Linked DNA regions of Methylomonas sp. 11b. The protein of the gene in region 1 interacts with the protein of each later gene in a pairwise test. Links are inferred from orthologs where the notes say so. Each region holds a gene or a part of one and is shown in the gene's direction. Other genes may lie near its edges. The genes, in order: nusG and rho.

The links.
Region 2: the proteins of nusG (region 1) and rho interact in binary tests that used the Escherichia coli proteins (3 or more experiments, as listed by UniProt). The link is inferred for Methylomonas sp. 11b from one-to-one orthologs.

The regions. Positions count from the first base shown.
Region 1 is NZ_KI911557.1:2,349,652-2,352,919, reverse strand. Bases 280-3,224 are described here. They hold nusG (transcription termination/antitermination protein NusG), read left to right. Parts: upstream 280-1,457; coding sequence 1,458-1,991; downstream 1,992-3,224. Other genes in these bases: rplA (50S ribosomal protein L1), read left to right, coding at 2,522-3,217; rplK (50S ribosomal protein L11), read left to right, coding at 2,091-2,522; secE (preprotein translocase subunit SecE), read left to right, coding at 1,078-1,458; tuf (elongation factor Tu), read left to right, coding at 280-930. Outside these bases: more of tuf, read left to right, coding at 1-279. UniProt on the Escherichia coli protein: Part of the processive rRNA transcription and antitermination complex (rrnTAC). The complex forms an RNA-chaperone ring around the RNA exit tunnel of RNA polymerase (RNAP).
Region 2 is NZ_KI911557.1:3,199,440-3,202,672, reverse strand. Bases 1-2,910 are described here. They hold rho (transcription termination factor Rho), read left to right. Parts: upstream 1-782; coding sequence 783-2,039; downstream 2,040-2,910. Other genes in these bases: METH11B_RS0115420 (ABC transporter ATP-binding protein/permease), read left to right, coding at 2,290-2,910; trxA (thioredoxin TrxA), read left to right, coding at 282-608; rhlB (ATP-dependent RNA helicase RhlB), read right to left, coding at 1-180. In the rest of the region: more of METH11B_RS0115420, read left to right, coding at 2,911-3,233. UniProt on the Escherichia coli protein: Facilitates transcription termination by a mechanism that involves Rho binding to the nascent RNA, activation of Rho's RNA-dependent ATPase activity, and release of the mRNA from the DNA template.

The DNA.
Region 1 (3,268 bases):
TACGTTAAAAACATGATTACCGGTGCGGCCCAAATGGACGGAGCCATCTTGGTTTGCTCGGCTGCGGACGGTCCTATGCCGCAAACGCGCGAACACATCCTGTTGTCACGTCAAGTTGGTGTGCCTTACATTGTCGTGTTCTTGAACAAAGCAGATATGGTAGACGACGCCGAGCTGATTGAGCTTGTCGAAATGGAAATTCGTGAGCTGTTGAACCAATATGAATTCCCTGGTGACGATACCCCTATTATTGTGGGTTCTGCATTGAAAGCTTTAGAAGGCGAGCAAAGCGAAATTGGTGTACAATCCGTAGTCCGCTTGGTTGAAGCTCTGGATAGTTACATTCCTGAGCCAGAGCGTGCGATCGACGGCAAGTTCTTGATGCCCATCGAAGACGTGTTCTCAATTTCAGGTCGCGGTACCGTAGTAACCGGTCGTGTTGAGCGTGGCATCATCAAAGTGGGCGAAGCAGTTGAAATCGTCGGCATTAAAGACACCGTTCAAACGACCTGCACCGGTGTGGAAATGTTCCGCAAGCTGCTTGATCAAGGTCAAGCGGGTGATAACGTCGGTGTCCTGTTGCGTGGTACCAAAAGAGAAGATGTTGAACGTGGTCAAGTATTGGCGCATGTTAACTCCATCAAGCCACACGCTCACTTTAAAGCAGAGATTTATGTGCTGTCCAAAGAAGAGGGTGGCCGTCATACCCCGTTCTTCAATGGCTACCGTCCGCAGTTCTACTTTAGAACAACCGACGTAACCGGTGCGGTTGATTTGCCAGAAGGTGTGGAAATGGTGATGCCTGGTGATAACATCGCTGTTACCGTAAAACTAATCTCACCGATTGCGATGGAAGACGGCTTACGTTTTGCGATTCGCGAAGGTGGTCGCACCGTTGGTGCGGGTGTTGTTGCTTCTATTATCGAGTAATAACCGGTTTTGATTCAAAAAATATTTTCTGAATAGGTCAGTAGTTCAATTGGTAGAGCAGCGGTCTCCAAAACCGCAAGTTGGGGGTTCGAGTCCCTCCTGGCCTGCCATTCAGGGAATCTTCATAATTTAATTCAAGTTGACTAAATGAACGCACAGGCAGAAGAAGTCTCCTCAGTGGTGGACATCGTAAAGTTGGCTTTATCTCTGGTTTTTGTTGTTGCCGGCATATCAGCGTTCTACTATTTTTCTGATTTGCAGCTTCTTTATCGCGTTTTAGTTTTGGTGGCGGTTTTAGCGGCTGCTGTGGCTGTCGCTTTTACGACTGCTAAAGGTCGTGGTCTATGGGGTTTTATGCTGGAGTCCAAGCAGGAATTCAAGAGAATCGTCTGGCCCACTAAAGACGAAGCGGTTCGTACTACGCTAATGGTTTTTTTAATGGTCTTCATAGTAGGCTTAATACTGTGGCTGCTAGATATGTTTTTGTTTTGGGGTGTTCAGCTTTTGATGAGCCAGGGGATTAAATAATGGCACTTCGCTGGTATGTCGTTCACGCTTATTCCAACTTTGAAAATAAAGTCAAGCAAGCTCTGGAAGAGCGCATAAAACGTGAAGGATTGGAAGAATTTTTTGGAAAAATTCTGGTTCCTACCGAAGAGGTCGTTGAAATGCGTATGGGTCAGCAGCGTAAAAGTGAAAGAAAATTCTTTCCCGGATACGTGCTTGTGCAAATGGAATTGAATGACGAAACATGGCATTTGGTAAGGAACGTCCCCAGAGTATTAGGCTTTATTGGTGGGGCATCAGATAGGCCGTCACCGATCTCTGAAAAAGAAGCGATGGCAATATTAAATCGCGTTGAAGAGGGTGTGAATAAACCGAGGCCTAAAGTGTTGTTCGAAGTTGGGGAAGTTGTTCGGATTACCGATGGCCCATTTAAAGACTTCAATGGCAACATAGAAGAAGTCAATTACGAGAAAAGCCGGTTGCGCGTATCGGTTCTTATTTTCGGTCGATCTACACCAGTTGAATTAGAATTTGGACAGGTTGAAAAAGTCTAACCTACAATCCGAGATTTTTACGAATCCCTGTCATTTATGTGGCCGGGATTTTTGTTTGTTGGGGAGCTGAAAAGCGTTTGCACCCGTTAGGAGTATAAAATGGCAAAAAAAATTGATTCGTACATCAAGCTGCAAGTTAAAGCAGGTGAGGCTAATCCTAGTCCACCAATTGGTCCTGCATTGGGTCAGCGTGGTGTCAATATTATGGAGTTCTGCAAGGCGTTTAATGCGAGAACTCAAGAAGTTGAGAAAGGCCTGCCTTTGCCTGTTGTTATCACCGTCTATAGTGATAAAAGCTTTACTTTTATTACCAAGACGCCACCCGCTTCGGTTTTGTTGAAAAAAGCAGTGGGTATTAAAAGCGGAAGCAGCAAGCCCAATTCTAATAAAGTCGGCACGGTTTCGCGTGCGCAGTTGGAAGAAATCGCTAAAACCAAAATGGAAGACTTGAACGCAGCTAATTTGGAAGCGGCGATAAGAATTATTGCGGGAAGCGCTCGCAGCATGGGTTTGAACGTGGAGGGCGTGTAATGGCAAAAGTAACTAAAAAAGCAAAGGCTATCAAAGAAAAGGTAGTTAGAAGTAAACAATATTCGGTTGCCGAAGCGGTGGCTCTTTTAAAAGAGTTCGCGAATAGCAAGTTTGATGAGTCAGTGGATGTGAGTGTTAATTTGGGTGTTGATCCACGCAAATCCGACCAAAACGTTCGTGGTGCCTCCGTGTTGCCTAACGGGACTGGCAAAACGGTAAGAGTTGCTGTGTTTACTCAAGGCCCTAATGCTGATGCAGCGCGTGAAGCGGGCGCGGACATCGTCGGTATGGATGATTTGGCCGAGCAAGTGAAACGCGGCGAGATGAATTTCGATGTGGTTATTGCTTCACCTGATGCAATGCGCGTAGTTGGTCAATTAGGTCAAATTTTAGGTCCAAGAGGACTGATGCCAAACCCGAAAGTAGGTACCGTAACGCCTGACGTCGTTACAGCAGTCAAAAATGCCAAATCCGGGCAGGTTAGATACCGCACCGATAAATCAGGCATCATTCATTGCTCTATCGGCAAAGTGTCTTTCGATGAAACCTCACTCAAACAAAATCTGGAGTTTTTGATTTCAGATCTGAAAAAAGCCAAGCCTACGGCAGCGAAAGGCGTGTATCTGAAAAAAATTGCCCTGTCGTCGACTATGGGTCCAGGTTTGTGGATCGATCAAAGCAGTATCGATATTTAATAAATTAACAGTTGTAAGGCTTTGGGTTGCCGAGTTATCGGCAGCCGTCAA
Region 2 (3,233 bases), 850 kb from region 1 along the record:
TGTTTTGCCAGTGCCGGTTTGGGCTTGGCCGGCAATGTCTTTGCCCCGCAACGACAAGGGCAAAGATTTATCCTGAATCGGCGTGCAGTTGATGAATCCTGCTTCTTTCAGACCTTTGATGATGGAGTCGGACAGCTCCAAATTGCTAAAACGCGTTTCCGTTAAATGTGTTTTCTTCATAGCCCGATAGAATAAACTAAAAAGCCGCGCGGTTGAAATCGATTGACAATTAAAGCGCCGCGAAACTATAGTCTTGACTTTGTAAACTAATGGAGAATGGCGTGAGCGACCTAGTCCTTCATGTATCAGACGCTGATTTTAATGAAACTGTGTTGAAAGCCGGTACGCCGGTATTGGTCGATTATTGGGCAGAATGGTGTGGTCCGTGCAAAATGATCGCCCCGGTTTTGGATGAAATTGCATCCGAGTATCAAGGCAAACTCACTGTTGCCAAGCTGAATATCGACGAAAACCCCAAAACGCCTCAGCACTACGGTGTACGAGGTATTCCGACTTTGATGCTTTTCAAGGGCGGCGAAGTGGAAGCGACTAAAGTTGGCGCCTTAACCAAATCCCAATTGGCTGCGTTTATCGATAGCAACCTCTAAATCGAGCCGAATCACCGGATTTATTAAAAATGTTTTTGATAAGTCCGGTTATTGCGCTAGAATTTTCTCCGCTTGCTTCTTCGCATTCTGAACGTCCTTAATTAATCCAACAACTACCTGCCGCTGTAAACAGCACTCTGCTGTTTTGCATTTCTTTCATTTCCCTTAATCAACATGAATCTTACCGAGTTAAAACTTAAACAAGTCACTGAAATCATTGCAATTGCCGAGTCCTTGGGGCTGGAAAATATCGACAGAGCCCGAAAGCAGGAATTGATTTTTGCGATTTTGAAGAAACAGGCTAAGAGCGGGGAAGATATTTTTGGCGATGGGGTTTTGGAAATACTGGCGGACGGATTCGGTTTTTTAAGAACCCCCGGTTGTTCTTATTTGGCGGGCCCCGACGATATTTATGTATCGCCCAGCCAGATCCGACGTTTCGGTTTGCGCACCGGCGATACGGTCAGCGGTAAAATTCGCCCACCCAAGGAAGGTGAACGTTATTTCGCGATGTTGAAGGTGGAAAGCATCAACTTCGAATCGCCCGAGCAATCCAAAAACAAGATTTCCTTTTCCAACCTGACACCGCTGTTTGCCAACAAACGCTTCCGCCTGGAGCAAGGCAACGGTACCAGCGAAGATTTAACCGCCCGTATCATCGACTTGATTGCCCCTATCGGTAAAGGCCAGCGCGGCCTGATCGTTTCTCCGCCGAAAGCCGGTAAAACCATGATCATGCAAAGCATTGCCCATGCCATTGCCGAGAATAATCCCGAATGCTACCTGATCGTACTGCTGATCGACGAACGCCCGGAAGAGGTGACCGAGATGGAGCGTTGCGTGCGCGGCGAAGTGGTCTCCAGTACCTTCGACGAACCGGCCACCCGCCACGTGCAAGTGGCCGATATGGTCATCGAAAAAGCCCGGCGCATGGTTGAGCACAAGCACGACGTGGTTATACTGTTAGACTCGATTACCCGTCTGGCCCGCGCTTACAACATGGTGGTGCCTTCATCCGGCAAATTGTTGTCCGGCGGTGTGGATGCCAACGCGCTGGAAAAACCCAAACGCTTTTTCGGTGCGGCGCGGAATATAGAAGAAGGCGGCAGTTTGACCATCATCGCCACCGCACTGGTCGAAACCGGCTCGCGGATGGACGAGGTGATCTTCGAAGAATTCAAAGGTACCGGTAACATGGAACTGCATCTGGAGCGGAAAATCGCTGAGAAACGGATCTATCCGGCCATTAACATCAACCGCTCCGGCACCCGCCGTGAAGAATATCTGGTTGATCCTGACGAACTGCAAAAAACCTGGATTTTGCGGAAAATCCTGCAACCGATGGACGAACTGGCGGCATCCGAATTTCTATTGGGTAAACTCAAAGACTTTAAAACCAATGCCGCGTTCTTTGAGTCGATGAAACGATAATTACGCAACGCCCGCCGACGAGCGGTAATCATCGCTCGTCGCAAACCGGCTAAACCAAGCTGGCCAAACAATCTCCAATCCTGATTTGTCCCTCTGTTTTCTCCATAAAACACAAAAACCTATCCTTAGCCTGAGGCGCAGGCAGCTGCATACCAATACATTTGATGGTTATCGATGTGTTTAATTTTGTTATATTGCGCGACGACCTTAAACGAGGAGTACGGCCTTGCGAACAACCAGCAAATTTTTTATGCAATTCGTCCGATTAGCAGGCCCGTTCTGGTGCTCGGAAAATAAGACGACCATCCGGACCTTATCGGCGTTTTTGGTCGCGTTGACAGTGGCGCAAATTGCAGTGTCGGTGATTATTACCGAATGGAGCGCGGATTTATTCGATGCCTTGGAGCAGCGCTCTATGTCCAGACTGTTTACCCAGGTTGGCCTGATCGTCTTGATTTTTATCGCGAATATGGCGATTACAGCTACCCATCTGGTCGTCAAACGTCGTTTGCAATTGAGTTGGCGGGGTTGGCTAACCGACAAATTGATCGGCCAATGGATGCGAGACGGCCGACACTATCTGGTTACTCATTTGCCGGGGCAGCATGATAATCCTGATGGCCGGATCGCTGAAGATGTGCGCATTTCCACTGAATACGCAATTGATTTGTTACACACTTTTTTTTATTGCTTACTGTTGTTGACCAGTTTTACCGAGATACTGTGGACCTTGTCGGGGACCGTTACGGTAAATTTAGGTTTGGTCGAAATCCCCATTCAAGGCCATCTGGTCTGGTTGGCGCTGATTTACGCCGCTAGCGCATCCACGCTGGGTTGGTGGATCGGTAAACCGCTCACCATGGCTACCGACAACAGACAGACCGTGGAAGCCAATTTCCGCTTCGCGCTGGTTAAAGCCCGTGAGAATGCGCAAGCCATTGCCTTGATCCACGGTGAGCGCCATGAGAATCCGCATTTTCACCGCTTATTCGGGAATATTGTCGACGCCTGGAATCAGCAAACCCATGCTTGGCAACGTATCACCATGTTCAGCTCAGGTTATTCGATACTGTCGATGGCGTTCCCTATTCTGGTGTCGGCACCGCGCTTCATTCTGGGTACTATCAGCCTGGGGGCATTGATGCAATCCGCGCAGGCTTTCCAGCAAATGGTCGCGGCTTTGTCCTGGCCGGT